DNA from 3 places in the Clostridium sp. YIM B02551 genome. Region 3 is predicted to be linked to each of the others. Evidence: predicted binding sites of a transcription regulator. Region 3 holds the regulator's gene; each other region holds the start of a gene.

Region 1 (7,153 bases), on a different contig from region 3:
CTTATATTATGGAAAACATATTTGGGTTTATGACTTAATCACCGATGAAAGTAAAAGGTCAAAAGGATATGGGGAAAAACTTTTATTACATGTACAAACATGGGGTAAGGAAAATGGATGTGGGATAGTAGCACTTTCTTCTGGCTTTTCAAGAGTTGATGCACATAGATTTTATGAAGATAAGATGGGATATACTAAATCAAGTTATGTTTTTAGAAGACAAGTATAATAATTACCTGTCTTAGTATATAATAACGCTACTGTATAGTAGAATTTTGCTTCGCGATATTCTTAAAGGATGTAATAAAAATATAGCGTAATGATTATAGAATTTTATTAAGTTTAATTAAGGTATATAACATGAAATTAAAATATATGTTATTATAACAATCTTTTTTATGAAATGCTAACAATAATGTAATTTGAATTGCGCTATTTATAATTGGAATGTAGTTAAATACTATTAATGGAATTAATAATTTGTTGAATGAGCGGAGAGTAAAATAATTAAATTAGTTCTTATATTAGGGATAAATAAAAGTAAATAATAAAGTACACTAAGTGAAAACTTGGTAGAAATATTCAACACACACATCATTGTGAGACAGTTATGAAGTTAAGTAAATAAAGATCCATAAGCTAATTTATAGAATTTTAGCTTAATGTAAACATTTATCTTATTAATAAGATGAATGTTTTTTTATATATTTAATTGGATTATAGCGTTAAATAATTGTTATTTATGGATAAGTATTTCTATACATTGGTGAAATAAGGTATAATATTATTTATAAAAAATATACGGACAAACTCTAAGATTTTACTTTTTATAAATAAAATTGTTTCTTTTGAGGTGAAGACGTGACAAAGAAAAAAGTACCTAAAACTATTCCAGGCATAATAAAAGTAATAAATGAATCAAATGATATTGATACCATAGAGAGAATGGAGAATTATATAGGTTGCTACTATGGGATACCTGTTTTAATTATAGGCGCAATAACTAATTATATACTTCATCATGAACTAAAAAGTGCTGTAGTAGATAGTATAGTAATGTTAGTATTGTGCTTTTGCTTCATTATTACACAATATTTAAGGATAAAAACTAGAATTATTACTCATTGGATATCATTTTTATTCTCGCTAGTGTTAATTTTTATAGCAATAAGAATTTATAAATATATTGGACCAGCCATATGGACCATAGCATTTATAAATATAATTATATCCTCACTTAGAATTACAAGAGTTATGCTAAACTATTCTATTATTTCAACATTTTTAGTATGTATGTATTATTCATTAGTACTTTCAAACACACCTTTTGAATTTGGAATGATATATATAATAGTTCAAATAATATTATTTGCATTAATTCTAGTTATAGCTCCTGTTGTACATCTAATCAATCAGGCACATTATGATAGAGTAAATAAAATGTATATGACGGAAGTAAAGCAAAGGGAAGAACTTGAGAAAATGTATGATAATATTGCAGTTACTCATGCAGAACTAAGTTCTAGATACAACGAATTAAATGATAAAAACAATAAACTAAAGCTTAATGAAGAAAAGCTATATCGAATGGCTCATTTTGATATGGTAACTGAATTGCCAAATAGAAAGACAATTATGGACAAGATTAATGAACTTATAGAAACTTTTCAGAAAACTTCAGCTTATTTTTATGTAATATTCATTGATATTGATTCATTTAAAAAAATAAATGATACAATGGGACATCATGTAGGAGATATGTTTATAAGAGCGGCAGCTAATCGTCTTAAAAAATCAATTAATGAAAAAGATTTGATTGGGAGAATAGGTGGAGATGAGTTTGCTTTAATAATTCAAAGGAACTTAAATGAAAAAGAGGCATACATGTACATTGAAAATATACGAGAGGAATTTTCTAAACCATTTATAATTGGTAATAATGAAATAAAGTCTAGTGCAAGCTTTGGTGTAGCAGCTTTCCCAAGTGATGGAACTGAGCAGGTAGAACTAATGAGAAATGCTGATACCGCAATGTATAAGGCAAAAGAGCTTGGAAAGAATAATATACAGTTTTTTGAAAGTGCAATGAAGAAAGAGTTATTGGACAAAATAAATTTTGAAGCGAAATTAAAATCAGCATTACATAAAGATGAGTTTTTTTTGGTTTTTCAACCGATATATAGTTTAAGTGAACATAAAATACGAGGATTTGAAGCTTTGGTGCGTTGGCAATCACCTGAACTCGGAATGGTAAGTCCGGGTGAATTTATTCCAGTGGCAGAGGATTTGGGAATTATAGTCCCTTTAGGGGAATGGATTATAAGAACAGCCTGCAAAAGTTTTAAAAATATTCAAGATACATATAATAAAGACATAGTACTTTCACTAAACTTTTCAGTAAAACAGCTTGAAACATATAACATAATAGAAGTTGTTGAATCGGCGTTAAAAGATGCAGATTTAGATCCTAAGTTTCTTGAAATAGAAGTAACAGAATCAATATTAATTAGTTCAATTGAAAATACTATTACTGTATTAGAGAAACTTAGAGAAATGAATATACAGATATCCTTAGATGATTTCGGAACAGGATACTCATCCTTAAGCTATTTAAGAAGATTACCTATAGATGTTTTAAAAATAGATAAATCATTTATAGATAATTTATTAAATGAGGATAAAAACCTAGAGATTATTGGCGGGATTATAGGACTAGCGCATAACTTAGGAATTCTAGTTGTAGCAGAAGGAATAGAGGAAGAAATTCAAATAAGTCTTTTAGAGAGTCTTAAATGCGACTATATACAAGGATATTTTATCAGTAAGCCTATTAAAGAAGAGGAAATTGAAAAATTAAGTTCATTAAAAGAAATTAAAACTAAATTAATTTAAAATATTTAAAGTCATAGAAATAGAGGGTTCTATGGCTTTTTTTGTTATACATTATTTTTATTATATAAATTGAATTATTAATAACAAAATTCCATTCTTAAAACAATTGATAAGAAAGTCAAGTTTGGTAAGATTAAGAAGTTGCCTAGACCTCTAGAATTTTATATAATAGTTTGGCAGTAATAGAAAATAAGAAAAATGATAAGGGAAGGTGTACATATGAACAGCAAATCATCGTACTTACATAGCATAGGTAAGTCACTTATGCTACCAGTTGCAGTTATGCCATTAGCGGGAATACTACTTCGTCTAGGTGTATACTTTAACAACAAAATCATCACCACCTCTGGAGATGTTATTTTTAGCTATTTACCATTAATATTTGCAGTTGCAATTGCGGTTGGATTATCTAAAGATAATAATGGTTCGGCAGGAGTAGCTTCTGTAATGGGATACTTAGTTATGACTAACGTAGCTAAGGCAATTAATGAAACTTTCGATATGAAAGTATTGGCAGGTATAATCATAGGAATTATTTCAGCAGAGGTTTATAATAGGTTCTCAGAACGAGAATTACCTCTATGGCTTAACTTTTTTGGTGGGAAAAGGCTAGTAGTAATTATTACCTTCGGTAGTTCTTTTATATTCGGCATCATTCTTGGATATGCATGGCCTTTATTCCAAAGCAATTTAATTAGTTTAGCTAATTGGATTTATGGTGCAGGAGCATTAGGCGATTTTGTGTATGGATTTTTGAATCGTCTACTAATTCCATTTGGTTTGCATCACGTTATAAATACACAAATTTGGACAATGTTAGGTGAATATAATGGTATTAAGGGTGACTTAAACAGATTTTTTGCTGGTGATCCTAATGCAGGTGCATTCATGACAGGATTTTTCCCAGTAATGTTATTTGGTCTTCCGTCAGCTTGTTTAGCTATGCTTGCAGCTGCGAAAAAAGAAAATAGAAAATATGTTGGGGGAGCCTTTATTGCAGTTGCATTAACTTCTTTTTTAACAGGAATTACAGAACCAGTTGAATTCTTATTTATGTTTTTAGCACCAATTCTATTTGTTGTACATGCTTTATTAACAGGAATATCATTAGTTATAGTTAATTTATTAGGAATAAGAAATGGATTCACTTTTTCTGCAGGGCTAGTTGATTATTTAGTTAATCTTGGTATAGCAGAGAAACCTATACTACTTATTATAGTTGGTATTATATTTGGAATTATATATTTTGTTATTTTCTATTTCCTAATAATAAAACTAGATTTAAAAACCCCTGGTCGTGAAGATGACTTAGGCTTTGTAACAATTTTATCTAAATCTATATCAGATGTATCAAAAATAGCAACTAGAATTTCTAAAGGGGATTTAACAGTTGAAATAGACGAGAAAATGCTTGAGCAATCAGGAGAAGTAGGTAACTTAGCAAATTCTTTCAATGATATGATTGCAAATCTTCATAAGTTTGCTAATCATCTGAAGGAAGTTTCCTCAGAGATTGAAACTTCATCAGTAAATCTAAGTGATATAACCGGAAAAGTAGCAAGTACTTCAGAGGCTATTTCAGGGGCGGTTGAAAATATTTCTAATGGTGCAGTAGAACAAGCTACAGACACTCAAAAAGGAGCAACCGAAGTATCAACATTAGGAGATATAATAGAAAAAGATCAAGAGTATCTTAAAAGTTTAAATATTGAATCTAAGAATGTTGTAAGTGTAGTAGTAAAAGGAAATGAATTGATTGAAGCATTAAATGAAAAGGCTATTGAAACTGAGAAAGCAGTTGAAACTATTTCAAAAGATATTGAAAAAACATTTAATGGAGTTAATAAAATAAAAGAAGTAAGTAACTTTATAGCATCAATATCAGAACAAACAAACCTATTAGCACTTAATGCATCTATTGAAGCTGCACGTGCTGGAGAAGCAGGGAGAGGTTTTGCAGTTGTTGCAGATGAAATTAGAAAGTTATCAGAAGCTTCTAAGCAGTCTACAGATGAAATTGATAAGGCAGTAAATCAATTGATGAAGGATGCTGAAAGTTCCGTAAAAGTTTCTGAAGATCTAGTGAAAATAATGGATGTACAAAACATTAGTGTTTCAGCAACTTCAAGCCAATTTGAAGAAATTAGTAAGTCTATAAATGAAATTTCATCAATAATTGATGAGATGAACAAATCTGGACAGGTTATGGAGAAAGCAAAATCTAGAATAATGGATGTTATGAGTAATTTATCAGCTATTGCAGAGGAAAATGCAGCATCTACAGAAGAGACAAGAGCTTCAGTGGAAGAGGAAACTCAAGCAATAAATGAGGTTTCAAGAATGAGTGACCAGTTATCAGATTTAGCATCAAAGATAAAAGAAATATCTGAGTTCTTTAAAGTTAAATAGAAAGTAATTTAAGGAGTTAACCATCAGGATTAAAAATTCTGATGGTTTTTATTTTATACATATATTGACATTAGTTTTTAAAAGTGGTATATAAAAGTTATGGGTTAGCACTCCTATATAGGGAGTGCTGATAATAAAAATTGTTTTAATTTTGAAGGGAGAGATTTACTTGGAAACAAAACAATTTAAAGCAGAATCTAAAAGATTATTAGATTTAATGATCAACTCAATCTATACCCATAGGGAGATTTTTTTAAGGGAACTTATTTCAAATGCAAGCGATGCCATTGATAAGATTTATTACAAAGCATTAACGGATGATTCCTTAAGTTTTGAAAAAGATAATTACTATATCAAGATAACGCTAGATAAGGAAAACAGAATACTTAAAATTATAGACACTGGTATAGGTATGACTAAAGAGGAACTTGATGATAACCTTGGTGTCATTGCTAAAAGTGGGTCATTAAAATTTAAAAAGGAAACAGAACTAAAAGATGGATATGATATTATAGGACAATTTGGAGTAGGCTTTTATTCTGCATTTTTAGTATCAGATGATGTTACAGTTATAAGTAGAGCAGTTGGAAGTGATGAGGCATATAAGTGGCAATCTAAGGGTGTAGAAGGATATACCATAGAAAAATGTGAAAAAGAATCATTTGGTACTGATATAATACTTAAAATAAAAGAAAATACAGAGGATGAAAGCTTCGATGAATATTTAGATGAATATAGAATAAAGAACATTATAAAGAAATATTCTGATTTTATTAGATATCCTATTAAGATGGATATAAGTAGTAGCAGACTTAAAGAAGGCAGTGAAAATGAATATGAAACTATCATAGAGGAACAAACAATTAATAGCATGGTTCCTATATGGAGAAAAAATAAGAATGAATTAACTAAAGAAGATTATGATAACTTTTATTCTGAAAAACACTATGGATTCGATAAGCCTATAAAGCATATTCATATTAGTGTTGATGGAGCAGTAAGCTATAATGCTATTTTATTTATTCCAGAAAGAACACCATTTGATTTCTATACTAAGGAATATGAAAAGGGCTTAGAATTATATTCAAATGGGGTAATGATTATGAATAAATGCCCTGATTTATTACCAGATTACTTTGGCTTTGTAAAAGGTATAGTTGATTCAGAAGATTTATCACTTAATATTTCTAGAGAAATTCTACAGCATGATAGACAACTTAAACTAATAGCAAAGAATATTAAAACAAAAATAAAAAATGAGTTGGAAAGTATATTAAAAAATGAAAGAGATAAGTATGAGGAATTCTATAAATCCTTTGGAAGACAATTAAAATATGGTATTTACAGTGATTTTGGAGCTAATAAGGAAGTACTACAAGATTTATTAATGTTCTATTCTTCAAAAGAGAAGAAAATGGTAACCTTAGGTGAGTATGTTTCAAGAATGACTGAAGAGCAAAAATTTATTTATTATGCTGCTGGAGAATCTATTGAAAGGATAGAAAAGCTACCTCAGACAGAACTTCTTCTTGATAAAGGATACGAGATATTATACTTTACTGATGACATAGATGAATTTGCCATAAAGACAATAATGAATTATAAGGATAAACAATTTAAATCTGTATCTAGTGGTGATTTAGGAATAGAATCCGATGAAAATGATGAAACTTCAGACACTAATAAAAATGAAAATAAAGATTTATTTGAAAATATGAAAAATAACTTGTTGAATAAAGTTAAAGACGTAAGAGCATCAAAAAGATTGAAAAATCATCCTGTATGCTTAGCGAATGATGGTGAAGTTTCAATAGAAATGGAAAAGATACTTAATTCTATGCCTGATAATCAA
Region 2 (7,153 bases), on a different contig from region 3:
ATATGTTGTTACAGAATAAACATCTTGCGTATTAAAATCAATTACAGCTATTACAATTAAAAATACAATCATTATAAAGTACTTAAGCGCAAAAAATGTCAAACCATATTCTTTAAAGACGAAATAAAACATTATTCCTGTAAATAATTCTAATATAGGATATTTAATGGAAATCTTTTCTCCACAGCTTCTACATTTACCGCCTAAAAATATATAACTTATTACAGGTATTAAATCATATGCTTTAATTTCTGTTGAACAATTTGTACAATGTGATGGAGGATATGCTATAGATTCTCCTAATGGTATTCTATATATGCACACATTCAAAAAGCTTCCAATAGTTAGTCCAATTATAAATATTAATATTCCCATTTTTTCTCCCATCACTTTTTAGTTAAATTTGAATCTATATTAATTATAATATTTTTATACAACATTTCATATATATGTAAATAAATTTTTCTTAATTTATTCTCGTTTGAAGATGTCTGCTTCTGGACATTTTCAAACGAGAGTAAGTTAATAGTTGAACTTAAAATCCTATAGCTTAATTATATAATTATCCCCAATATATAATTAACTTGTTGCTACTGATATTGTCCCATCTCCGCCAATGGTAAAATCTTTCTCTTCATTAAGAATTGCCTGACATTGTGAGAGTTTTAAAGATTCAATCATTTTTGTATCTTTTGCAAAGTCAGCTCTCTCATCCGCTGCTATGTATGCATCAAAATCACTAACAAGGGTATCTGCAGGAATAGGTGAATTATTCTTAGCATTATACATCTCTGCATTTGTCACTACTGTTCTAACTTGTGATAATACCTTTACTTTTTTTGCTTGATTCATATACTTAGATACTCTAGGAACTAAAGCTACAGCTAAAATTCCTATTATAGCCATTACTGCTACAACCTCAATTAAGGTGAAGCCTTTTCTCTTTCTTCTTTTCAATACTGTATACCTCCTTTCTAAAACTTTGTCTAAAGCATTGCCATAAAAGCTCAATCCTAATCAAGCTAAAATTTTTCTTAACTTATTTTATAAAACAATAAAGGAAGGTATTCCAAAGATACCTTCCTTTATAAGTAAAAATATTTTATTTTTAGTACATTCCATCCATTCCCATACCTGCAGGATTAGGCATTGGAGGATTTTTTTCTGGAATATCTACTACAGCTGCTTCTGTAGTTAAGAATGTAGATGCTACTGAAGCTGCATTTTGAAGCGCACTTCTTGTAACCTTAGTTGGATCTACAATACCAGCTTTAAGCATGTTAGTGTATTCACCATTTAAAGCATCATATCCAATTCCAGCTTCACTATTTTTAACTTTTTCTATTATAACAGAACCTTCAACCCCTGCATTAGCTGCAATTTGTCTCATTGGTTCTTCTAAAGCTCTAACAATTATGTTTATACCAACTTGGCTATCAGCAACTTCTGAAGTTAATGCTGCAACCTTGCCCATTACATTAACATAAGCTGTTCCACCACCTGGTACTATTCCTTCTTCTACAGCTGCTTTAGTTGCTGCTAAAGCATCTTCGATTCTAAGTTTTCTTTCTTTTAATTCTGTTTCTGTAGCTGCACCAACTTTAATAACTGCTACTCCACCAGCAAGTTTAGCCAATCTTTCTTGTAACTTTTCTCTATCAAAATCTGAAGATGTTTCTTCTATTTGACTCTTTATTTGACCAATTCTAGCCTTTATTTCCTCTTTATTTCCTCTTCCATTTACAATAACAGTATTATCTTTAGATATCTTAACGCTTTCTGCTTGACCAAGCATATCTAATGTTGTTTCTTTTAAGTCTCTTCCTAATTCTTCTGATACAACTGTTCCTCCAGTTAATACTGCTATATCTTGAAGCATATCCTTTCTTCTATCACCAAATCCTGGTGCCTTAACAGCTACACATGTAAATGTACCTTTTAATTTATTTACAATTAGGGTAGCCATTGCTTCACCCTCGATATCCTCAGCAACAATCAATAATTTTCTTCCAGTTTGAACGATTTGCTCTAATACAGGAAGTATTTCTTGAATATTTGTTATCTTTTTATCAGTTATTAAAATATATGGATTCTCTAGAACTGCTTCCATCTTTTCTGTATCTGTTACCATATAAGCAGAAACATATCCTCTATCAAATTGCATACCTTCAACTACGTCTAATTCAGTACCCATTGATTTGGATTCTTCGACAGTAATTACTCCTTCATTTCCAACCTTATCCATTGCATCAGATATTAATGTACCTATTGTTTCATCTCCAGCTGAAATTGCAGCTACTCTTGCAATGTCTTCTTTGCCGTTTACAGGCTTAGAAATGTTCTGAATTTCTTCAACTGCCTTATCTACAGCTAATTTTATACCATTTCTAATAAGCATTGGATTAGCGCCTGCAGTTACATTCTTTAATCCTTCTCTAATTATTGCTTGTGCTAATAAAGTAGCTGTAGTTGTTCCATCTCCTGCTACATCGTTAGTCTTTGTAGATACTTCTTTAACTAGTTGAGCTCCCATATTTTCATATGGATCTTCTAATTCTATTTCTCTAGCTATAGTAACTCCATCATTTGTAATTAACGGAGTACCGAATTTCTTATCTAAAACTACATTTCTTCCCTTAGGTCCCAAAGTAACCTTTACAGTATCAGCTAGTTTATCAACACCAGCTTGCATAGATCTTCTAGCTTCTTCACCAAATATAATTGTCTTAGCCATTTTATTACCTCCTTATTATTCTACTATTGCTAAAATGTCATCTTGCTTTAATATTGTGTACTCTTCTCCATCAAGTTTAACTTCTGTACCTGCATATTTAGAGAATAATACTTTATCCCCAACCTTAACTTCCATAGGGATTCTGTTGCCATCTACTACTGCTCCAGGTCCTACTGCTACTACCTCTGCTTCTTGTGGCTTTTCTTTAGCAGTTCCTGTTAATACTATTCCGCTTTTTGTTTTTTCTTCTGCTTCTAATCTTTTAATTACTACTCTGTCTCCAAGTGGTTTAACTCTCATTACAACCCCTCCTTAATTTATATTAATTAATATTTATCAAATTGTTAGCACTCATTTAGGTAGAGTGCTAATACAATTATTATAATAAATAAATAATCCTTTAATTTCAAATTAAATAGTTCTTTTTATATGCTATATATTAGCCAAAATATAGGATTATTTCAAAATATTTAGCGTTTTCTCTAAAATGCTATTATTTTCTATATAAATCAATCCCCTTCAAACATCATAATATCTTCATACCTTATATATCCTAAATATATAAAAAATCGTCAAGGTGATTATGCAGGACACTAATTGTATTTTTAGCTAGCATTTATATTCTACATATAATAAAATATTATTTAAGCCTAGATAAAATAAAGGTTTTAAATTAAAACCATTTGTTATTATTAACAAAAAGGAGTAACTATATAATGAAAACATCAAAATCTTCTTCAATTTATACAATTTTGAAACAATGGCTATTTTATATATGCTATTTTATCTTTTCTATTACTTTAGCCTTTAAGGTAATTATAAATCTCACTCCCTTTTATAAACTATTAATGAATATCTATAATATACCAAGTCAGGTGTCTATGAGTGCCCAAAATATTTATTCTGATTTTACAGAATTAATGAAATATCTGAGAAGCTATAAGCTTTTAGATTTTCCATTAAAATATTTTAAGTTTTCCCCTGAAGGTAAGTTTCACTTCGAGGAAGTAAGAATTTTATTTTTAAAAATGGATATACTTTTTTGGATAAGCTTAATAGTCATAATTATATTTATATACTTCTATAGAAAAAATATAAAAGACTTGTTTTCAAGATATACCAAATTCTTAATTACATTACTTATTCTTTGTGGTTTCATTGCTTTACCAATAATAATTAATTTTTCATGGTCTTTTGAAAAATTCCACAAAATATTTTTTAACAATAATGATTGGTTATTCGATCCTGTAACTGACCCAATAATCAATGCGCTGCCAGAAGAAGTTTTTTCAAGTTATCTTATAGCTATTGTAGCTATTTTCTTTATACTTTTACTGATTCCACAATTAATTAAGCATTTTTCATCAAAGAATAAAAGGCTGTCATAAGACTATAATTTATTTAAAAGTCCTCAATACATTTATTGAGGACTAATTTATTATCTTTATTTATTATTATTGAATTGCTTCATTTATTAATAAATCATTTTTCAAATCTCTTTTAACATCAATATTATTACTAGCACCTAAAAGCATCCAAAATAAAGGTGCCACATTTATAACGCTTATATTAAAGAAGCTTTGAACCAAATATCCAACTATAGTAATTCCAAACAGGAAGCTCACTTCATTTTTAAATATGCCTTTTACATTATCATTAATTACTAATATTAAGAACAACAAATATGCTAAAAGTGCTGGAATTCCCATAGTAGAACTTATTTGCAAAAATTCATTATGAGCTTTATCTATAACTGAATTATGTTCTTGAATCCATACAATACCTTCATTCTTAAACTCTTTCTCAATTACATATCTAAAAGTATCAGGTCCACTACCTAAAAGCGGATGTGCCTTAGTTATTTTAATGGCTAAATCCCATATATAAATTCTCCCTGAGCCAGAATATTCACTTATGTTTCCTGCATCTTTAGCAAACTGCTCTCCTCTACCCGTTATCGAACCACCAGTACTGATATTTATTACAACTGTAACTACGGTAAAAATTATCAATATTATACCTATTCTTTTTAGATAACTTTTATTATTTTTTCTAATAACATATACTAATCCTATTAATGAATATATTAAGAATGCTAACCATCCACTTCTTGTTAGAGTGCATAGTAACGATGAAAATAAAATTGTCGCTGCAACTAAAAATTTCATCCTCCCTTTTAAAATATATAATCCTAATATAATCGGAAGAAATAGAGTAATATACGTGGAAAGAAAATTTCTATTACCTTGAGTTCCTATAGAATTATTATTTATTAGAGCATGATAAGTATCTTTAGGAATTGGATCTATACCGTAATATTGAAATATGCTATAAATAGCTATAATTATCGCTACTACTGTAATAAATCCAATTGCTTTTTTATCTATAATTAAATATCTTTTGGCTGTATAGTAGATAATCCCATAGAACATTATCATTATTAACCCTTCATACCGTACCTCATTGCCTAAAACTGAAATAATAATATCCATTGAAAAAAATGTACTGATTAATACAAATAATAAAAAGAACATTAACGTTACATCTTTTTTATCAATAATTAATTTCTTTCTTTCAAGAAACAAAATCATAATTAATAAAGGACACATAACATATAAAAATATTGTTTTAGGTAAATAATAGCTGTCATCTCCATAAGGATACATAATAAGTGGCATTATTCCTGCAATTAGTGTTAGAATCAATGTTGCTTCTTTTTTATACATTTTGTCCTCCTTCTTTTGAGAATTATCAAATTCTAAATTTCTTTATATTACTATATTATATTGGTATTTTTTTCAAAAATAAAGAGCCTGCATACACAAGCTCTTATTATTATAAACTATCTTTCGAGATTTATATCATGAAATCCTTCTATCTTATCATTTGCAAGAACTGCTTTTTTAGTTCCTGCTGCATTTAATTTATTAAATACAGCTTTTGCTCTCATTGGAGCAATCATTCTTCCAGCTCCATTTATACATCCACCTTGACACATCATACCTTCAATAAAGTTCCCGTCTAATCTTCCTGCTTTAGCTAATGTCATAGTCTTCTTTAGATCTGCTCCACCACTAACTTTAACTGGCTTAAATGCAATTTCTATTCCTTTATCAGTAACAAAATTTTCAATAGCTGCTGTAAGCCCTCCAACTACTCCAAAACCTCTTCCAAAAATTGAAGCATCATCAACTTGATTATCTTCACATTCATCAGGATATATTTCAAAGGCATCTAGTAAAGCATATAACTCTTCAAAGGTCAAAACATAATCAACTGCATCTGAAATAGATTCCTTAACAGCCTCACTTTTCTTTGCTGTACAAGGTCCTATAAATACAACCTTTGCCTCTGGATCATTTGCTTTTATATATCTACCAGTTGCTATCATTGGTGAAACTGTTCCAGATATCCTATCAACTTGATCTGGGAATTTCTTTTCTATGTATCCTAAGAAACCTGGACAACAAGAGTTAGTCATATACTTATCTCCATTTTCCATTCTTTCCACAAATTCATTTGACTCATGCACAGTAACAGCATCTGCACCGCAAGCAGCTTCTACCATATCTTCGAATCCTAATTTTTTAATAGCACTCTTAATTTGTCCATAAGTAACCTTCATTCCAAATTGACCAGATATTGCTGGTGCCACTACTGCATACATCTTTCTTTTCTTAGCCAATCTCTTTGCAACTGGAACTATCAAACTCTTATCTGAAATTGCACCAAAAGGACATGCTGACATACATGCACCGCAATTCACACAATCTTCTTCATTAATCATAGCTCTTCTATCCTCAGTATTTACCATTAATGCTCCAGTAGGACATGATACCTTACATGGTCTCATTACTTCTGAAATGGCATTGTATGGACAAGCTGTTTTACACATACCACATTCTTTACAAGTTTCTTGATTTATGTATGCTCTACCCCCAACAATAGATATTGAGTTTACTGCACAAGCTTCAAGACATCTATGTGCCAAGCAATTTCTACACTGATCAGTTACTGTAAACCTATTTATTGGGCATCTATCACAAGCTGCTTCTATAACATACACAATTTGTTCATTTGGTCTAATGTCTATAAGTTCTCCATCCACTTTGTCCCCATCAGCTAAAAAACCTGCTGCTAATTTAGCTCTTTCTGAAACAATTGCTCTTTCCTTATATACACAACATCTATATCTTGGTGTACTATCAGTTATTATTTCATATGGAATTTTATCTAATTCTTCTTTATTAAGTCTATCCTCTTTAGCTAATACTGCAACACTTTTTAATACTTCATGTTTTAATTTACTTAGTTGAGTTTCAAATTGGAACATATTTAGACCTCCTAATATAAATATACATACCTTAACAATTATACCATATTTTTTTGTTAAATTAATAACAATCTTCATGATATTAT
Region 3 (7,153 bases):
TAAGAATGGATTTAATATGCAGAGTGAAAGAAGAAAACATATAAGAAATTTTTCAATAGTAGCACATATAGATCATGGTAAGTCAACTCTTGCAGATAGGTTGTTGGAAGAGACTGGAACCCTTACTCAAAGAGAAATGGAAGAGCAAGTTTTAGATAACATGGAACTTGAGAGAGAAAGAGGGATTACAATTAAATCTCAAGCTGCAAGATTAATTTATAGAAGGGATAATGGAGAAGAATATATATTAAATCTTATAGATACACCAGGTCATGTAGATTTTAACTACGAGGTTTCAAGAAGTTTGGCTGCATGTGAGGGAGCAATTCTAGTTGTTGATGCAACACAGGGAATTCAGGCACAAACATTAGCCAATTGTTATCTTGCCTTAGATAACGATTTAGAAATAGTACCAGTTATAAACAAAATAGATCTTCCGAGTGCTAGACCGGATGAGATAAAAGGAGAAATCGAAGATATAATTGGAATTGAAGCACATGATGCACCTTTAATTTCAGCTAAAACAGGATTAAATATTAAAGATGTTCTAGAAGCTGTTATTGAAAAGGTTCCATATCCACAAGGAGATGAAGAAGCTCCATTAAAGGCATTAATTTTTGACTCATATTATGATAGTTATAAGGGTGTAGTTTGCTATGTAAGAGTTAGAGATGGAGTAGTTAAGCCTGGAACTCAAATTAAACTAATGGCTACAAATAAAGTATACGAAGTAACAGAAGTAGGAGTTTTCACACCTAACTTTTTACCAATAAATCAATTGAGTGCAGGAGATGTTGGATACATTACTGCATCAATAAAGAATGTAAGAGATGCTAGAGTTGGTGATACTATTACCGAAAAGGGTAGAGAAACCACTGAAGCTTTAAAAGGATATAAGCCTGCAGTACCTATGGTGTTCTCAGGAATATATCCAGTTGATGGAGCTAAATATGAAGAACTTAAGGAAGCTTTAGAAAAACTTCAAATTAATGATGCTGCTCTGAACTTTGAACCGGAAACATCAATTGCCTTAGGATTTGGATTTAGATGTGGATTTCTTGGATTGTTACATATGGAGATAATACAAGAAAGAATTGAGAGAGAGTTTAATTTAGATATCATAACCACAGCCCCATCAGTTATATACAAGGTTTATAAAACAGATGGAACTCTTATAGAATTAACAAACCCAACTAATTTACCTCCAATGACTGAGATAGATTATATGGAAGAACCTATGGTAAAGGCTTCAATAATTTCGCCAACAGATTATACAGGTGCAGTTATGGAATTATGTCAGGAAAAAAGAGGTAACTTTATTGATATGGAATACCTAGAAGCAACAAGAGTTGTTATCCATTATGATATTCCTCTAAATGAGATTGTTTATGATTTCTTTGATACCCTTAAGTCAAGAACAAAGGGATATGCGTCCTTAGATTATGAATTAAAAGGATACGTAAGAACTGAATTAGTAAAATTAGATATTCTATTAAATGGTGATTCAGTAGATGCACTTTCAATGATTGTTCCTAAGGAAAGAGCATATAGCAGAGGAAGAGCAATTGCAGAAAAATTAAAAGAAATTATACCAAGACAGCTTTTTGAAATACCTATTCAAGCTACTGTTGGAGCTAAAGTAATAGCTAGAGAAACAGTAAAAGCAATGAGAAAAGATGTATTAGCTAAATGTTATGGCGGAGATATTTCAAGAAAGAAGAAACTTCTAGAGAAACAAAAAGAAGGAAAGAAGAGAATGAGACAGGTAGGTTCGGTAGAAGTACCTCAAGAAGCATTCATGGCTGTTTTAAAAGTAGATTAAATATAAAACTCAGATGGATAAGGATTTTGCAAGTATATTTAAAATCCTATGCTCCTTCTGAGTTTTAATTATAATTAGGAGGCAATTATAATGAAAAACATTTCTTTATATATACATATTCCTTTCTGTAAACAAAAGTGCATGTATTGTGATTTTCCATCTTATAGTGGAAAAGATGCATTGATGGAGGAATATATAAATGCATTGTGCAAAGAAATAGCCAGAGAAGCATCAAAGTATAGTTATAATACAGTGTTTATTGGAGGTGGAACTCCAAGTTATTTAGATGAAGATAATTTAGAGAAGCTTCTTAAAGAAATAAACAAATTGTCCTTAAATAGGAATTTAGAGTTTACAATGGAATGTAATCCAGGAAGCCTAACAAAAGAAAAATTAGATATCATGAAAAGTTATGGAGTTAATAGACTAAGTTTAGGGTTACAAAGTACTAAAAATAGTATTCTTAAAGAAATAGGAAGGATTCATAGCTTTGAGGAGTTCAAAAGTAATTATTCTTTAGCAAGAGAAATGGGATTTAATAATATAAATGTTGATACAATGTTTGGTCTGCCAAATCAATCAGTAGAAGATTTTAAAAACACTTTGGGTGAAATAACAGAGCTAAATCCAGAGCATATTTCAGCCTATTCACTCATAATCGAGGAGGAAACAGCTTTTTACAAGTTATGGGAAGAGGACAAACTAAAGTTACCCTCAGAGGATGAGGAAAGAGAAATGTATGAGTATTGTGTGGATTACTTAAATGAAAAAGGATACTTGCAATATGAAATTTCAAACTTTTCGAAGAAGGACAAAGAATGCAGACATAACAAGGTATATTGGGAGCTAGAGGAATATTTAGGTTGTGGATCTTCTTCAGCGTCATTAATAGATGGAAAACGAATAAAAAATACAGAAGATATAAAGGAATATATAGAAGCTATTAACAGTAATAAAAGTGCCAAGATTGAAATTATAAATTTGAAGGAAGAAGACTTAATTGAAGAATTTATGTTTTTAGGTTTAAGAAAAAAAGAAGGAATTGATGAATCTATATTTAAGAGAAAATTTAATAAAGAACTAGATAGTATTTATGAAAAAGTTATAAAATTTCACATAAATGAGGGTTTATTAGTACGAGAAAAAGGAAAGATATATTTAAGTAAAAAAGGCATAGAACTAAGCAATTATGTTATGAAAGACTTTATTTTAGATAAGTAACAGAGAATTTGTTATCTTTGAATTTATCATAATCATGTAAATATTTTTGAAAAATATAGTAATATAGAGATTTATGGAGCAATTTAGAGTAAACAATAGTTTTTCTTCAAAAACAATAAAAAAGCAAACATTATTATACTATCTGTTAATTGACAAAAAAACTTAGAAATAATATATTTAAATCGTAGTCATTAGCACTCGATTATAGTGAGTGCTAACAAAAAGAGGTGAAACTATGGCAATAGATGATAGAAAGATAAGAATTCTACAAGCTATAATTAATGATTACGTGAAAACAGCTGAACCAGTAGGTTCAAGAACACTATCAAAGAAGTATGACTTAGGAATAAGTTCTGCAACTATAAGAAATGAAATGGCAGATTTAGAAGAGATGGGATATTTAGAGCAACCTCATGCGTCTGCAGGAAGAGTTCCCTCAAGCAAAGGCTACAGACTTTATGTTGATAAGCTTATGGAATATAAAACCTTAAGCACAGAAGAAGAGTTAATGATAAAAAAATATATTATTGATATGGCATTATTTGAAGTTGATAAGGTGTTAAAACAAACTTCAACATTATTATCAGAACTTACTAGATTAACTTGTGTTGTAAAAGCGCCTTCGGTTAAAAAGAGCTATATGAAATCAGCTCAGCTTGTTAAGATAGATGATTTTAATGTTCTTTGCATAATTGTAACAGACAATGGAGTTGTAAAGAATGGTTTGCTTAGAGTAAGCAGAAGTTTAAGCCCAGAAGTTTTAAATAAAATAAATAATATATTAAATGAGAGACTTGTTAATTTAACAATTGAAGAAATCAATCTTGAAGTAATTAATAGGTTAACATTAGAGTTAAAAGGCTTTGATGAGATTCTAAATGGAATGCTCTCTTTGCTTTATGAAACCCTTAAATCCTCTAACTCTTCGGAGGTTTTTATGGAAGGTACAACCAATATATTTAATTACTCTGAATATAACGATATAGAAAGAGCTAAAGAAATACTAGAACTTTTGTATAATAAGGAATACGTTAATGAACTTATTACAACAGACAAAGGTATTTCAATAAAGATTGGTGATGAAAACTTCTTACCACAAGCTAAAGACTGTAGTGTCATTACTGCAGAATATACTTTGGGAGAAAGACCGTTAGGTACTATAGGACTTATCGGGCCAAGGAGAATAGATTACTCAAAGGTAATATCTATCATGGCTGAGGTAATGAAAGAGCTAAATACTTTGTTTAATAAGCAAAGCTTAAAATAATACTAGAGAGATGAGGTGTGATTTCTTGACAAAAAAGGAGAATACAACTGAAGAATTTGAAAATGAAAACTTGGAAGTAGAGGAAAACGCAAACTTAGATGAAACTTTAGAAGAATCTGAAGTTTCAGAAGATAAAGAATTTGAAGAAGTTTTATCAATCGAAGAGATTTTAAAAGAGAAAAACTCAAAATTAAGTGATGAAAACACTAAATTGAATAATGAAATTGAAGCATTAAAAGATAGACTACTAAGAATAACTGCAGAATATGAAAACTTCAGAAAAAGAACTCAAAAAGAAAAAGAAGGTATCTATACTGATGCAACTACTGATGTAATTAAAGAAATTCTTCCAGTTCTAGATAACTTAGAAAGAGCTTTAGCAGTAGATGGATCTATTGAAGATCTAAAAAAAGGAATAGAAATGACTCAAAGAGGATTTAATGGAGCACTAGAAAAACTTGGTGTAGAAGAAATAGATGCCTCAGGAGATTTTGATCCAAACGTTCATCAAGCAGTTATGCATGAACAAAATGAAGATTTTGGTCCAAACAAAATATCAGAAGTTTTCTTAAAAGGTTATAAGAAAGCTGATAAAGTAATTAGATATTCAATGGTTAAAGTTGTAAACTAGCAAAATTTAATTGATAAATAGGAGGATATTATTATGGGAAAAGTAATAGGAATTGATTTAGGAACTACAAACTCTTGTGTAGCTGTTATGGAAGGAGGAGATCCAGTAGTTATAGCTAATGCTGAAGGTGCTAGAACTACTCCATCAGTTGTTTCATTCCAAGCTAATGGAGAAAGATTAGTAGGTCAAGTTGCTAAAAGACAGGCAATCACAAATCCTGATAAAACTATAATTTCAATAAAAAGACACATGGGAACAAATCATAAGGTAAGCATAGATGGAAAAGATCATTCGCCACAAGAAATATCAGCAATGGTTCTTCAAAAGATTAAAGCTGATGCTGAAAGTTATTTAGGTGAAACTGTAACTCAAGCAGTTATAACAGTACCAGCATACTTTAATGATTCCCAAAGACAAGCAACTAAAGATGCAGGAAGAATAGCTGGATTAGAAGTGTTAAGAATTATAAACGAACCAACAGCTGCAGCTTTAGCATATGGTATGGATAAAATGGATACTAACCAAAGAATATTTGTATATGACTTAGGTGGTGGTACATTCGACGTATCAATACTTGAACTAGGAGATGGAGTTTTTGAAGTTAAGGCAACTAATGGAGATACTCGTTTAGGTGGAGATGATTTCGACCAAAAAGTTATAGATTATATAGCAGATACATTTAAAGCTGAAAATGGAATAGATTTAAAGAATGATAAGATGGCACTTCAAAGATTAAAAGAAGCAGCAGAAAAAGCTAAGATTGAATTATCATCTTCAACTCAAACAATAATCAATTTACCATTTATAACAGCTGATGCAACAGGTCCAAAGCACATAGATTTAACATTAACTAGAGCAAAATTCAATGAATTAACTCATGATTTAGTACAAAGAACTATTGAACCTATGAGAAAAGCATTAAATGATGCTGGATTATCTATAGGGGATATTGATAAAGTATTATTAGTTGGTGGATCAACTAGAATACCAGCAGTTCAAGATGCAGTTAAAGAATTTACTGGAAAAGAACCTTCAAAAGGAGTTAACCCAGATGAATGTGTTGCTGTAGGGGCTGCAATTCAAGGTGGAGTTTTAACTGGAGATGTTAAGGATGTATTATTGCTAGATGTAACTCCATTAACTCTAGGAATTGAAACAATGGGTGGAATAGCTACACCATTAATTGAAAGAAATACAACAATACCAGCTAAGAAGAGTCAAATCTTCTCAACAGCTGCAGATGGTCAAACAAGTGTTGAAATCCATGTAGTTCAAGGGGAAAGACAAATGGCTGCTGATAACAAAACTTTAGGTAGATTTACTCTATCAGGAATTGCACCAGCACCAAGAGGAATTCCACAAATCGAAGTTACATTTGATATAGATGCTAATGGTATAGTTAAAGTTTCAGCACAAGATAAAGGAACTGGTAAAGAAGCTAATATTACAATAACTGCTTCAACTAACCTTTCTGATGATGAAATAGATAAGGCAGTAAAAGAAGCAGAAAGATTTGCTGAAGAAGATAAGAAGAGAAAAGAAGCTATAGAAATAAAGAATAATGCAGATCAAGTAGTATATCAAACTGAAAAGACTCTAACTGATTTAGGAGATAAAGTTTCAGCAGAAGATAAGAGTAAGATAGAAGCTAAATTAGAAGAAGTTAAGAAAATTAAAGATGGGGATGATTTAGAAGCAATTAAAAAGGCTACTGATGAATTAACTCAAGAATTCTACGCAGTTTCATCTAAGATTTACCAAGCAGCAAACCCAGAAGGTCAAGGATTTGATCCAAACAACATGGGTGGAAATCCAGGAGCAGGTTCTCAAGGACCAAAAGATGATAATGTAGTAGATGCCGATTTTAAAGTAGATGAAGATAAATAGTTGAAACTAAGCTAACAAATAGCATATAATAGTTTGATAGGGAAGGGAGGCTCTCTTCCCTTTAACTAAGTTAATAGGTGGTGAATATATGGCTTCAAAGGACTATTATGAGGTGCTTGAACTTCAAAAAGGTGCCTCGGATGATGAAATAAAAAAGGCCTTTAGAAAACTTGCAATTAAATATCACCCTGATAAGAACCAAGGAAATGCAGAAGCAGAAGAAAAATTTAAGGAAATAAATGAAGCTTATCAGGTATTAAGTGACCCTCAAAAGAAAGCTCAATATGATCAATTTGGTACTGCTGATGGTGCAGGCTTTGGGCAA

What was found. Region 3 encodes HrcA, which represses chaperone genes, less so after heat shock. Its sites were predicted from a motif close to TGTTAGCACTCNNNNNNNNNGAGTGCTAACA; they were not measured.
Region 1: htpG (molecular chaperone HtpG) is a predicted target of HrcA. The motif match lies at 5,404-5,434, and genes of this name have one in related genera.
Region 2: groES (co-chaperone GroES) is a predicted target of HrcA. The motif match lies at 3,077-3,107, and genes of this name have one in related genera.

What each region holds. Positions count from the first base shown of each region.
Region 1 is NZ_JAKGTF010000002.1:107,443-114,595, reverse strand. Features, by position in the region: gene L1S47_RS03210 (GNAT family N-acetyltransferase) at 1-229, shown strand, start outside; gene L1S47_RS20535 (bifunctional diguanylate cyclase/phosphodiesterase) at 862-2,892, shown strand; gene L1S47_RS03200 (PTS transporter subunit EIIC) at 3,112-5,301, shown strand; gene htpG (molecular chaperone HtpG) at 5,471-7,153, shown strand, end outside.
Region 2 is NZ_JAKGTF010000011.1:129,624-136,776, reverse strand. Features, by position in the region: gene L1S47_RS14425 (A24 family peptidase) at 1-375, opposite strand, end outside; gene L1S47_RS14420 (type II secretion system protein) at 580-957, opposite strand; gene groL (chaperonin GroEL) at 1,109-2,734, opposite strand; gene groES (co-chaperone GroES) at 2,750-3,034, opposite strand; gene L1S47_RS14405 (TIGR01906 family membrane protein) at 3,451-4,122, shown strand; gene L1S47_RS14400 (O-antigen ligase) at 4,189-5,460, opposite strand; gene L1S47_RS14395 (4Fe-4S dicluster domain-containing protein) at 5,577-7,067, opposite strand.
Region 3 is NZ_JAKGTF010000006.1:164,825-171,977, forward strand. Features, by position in the region: gene lepA (translation elongation factor 4) at 17-1,822, shown strand; gene hemW (radical SAM family heme chaperone HemW) at 1,913-3,043, shown strand; gene hrcA (heat-inducible transcriptional repressor HrcA) at 3,279-4,310, shown strand; gene grpE (nucleotide exchange factor GrpE) at 4,321-4,941, shown strand; gene dnaK (molecular chaperone DnaK) at 4,975-6,828, shown strand; gene dnaJ (molecular chaperone DnaJ) at 6,917-7,153, shown strand, end outside.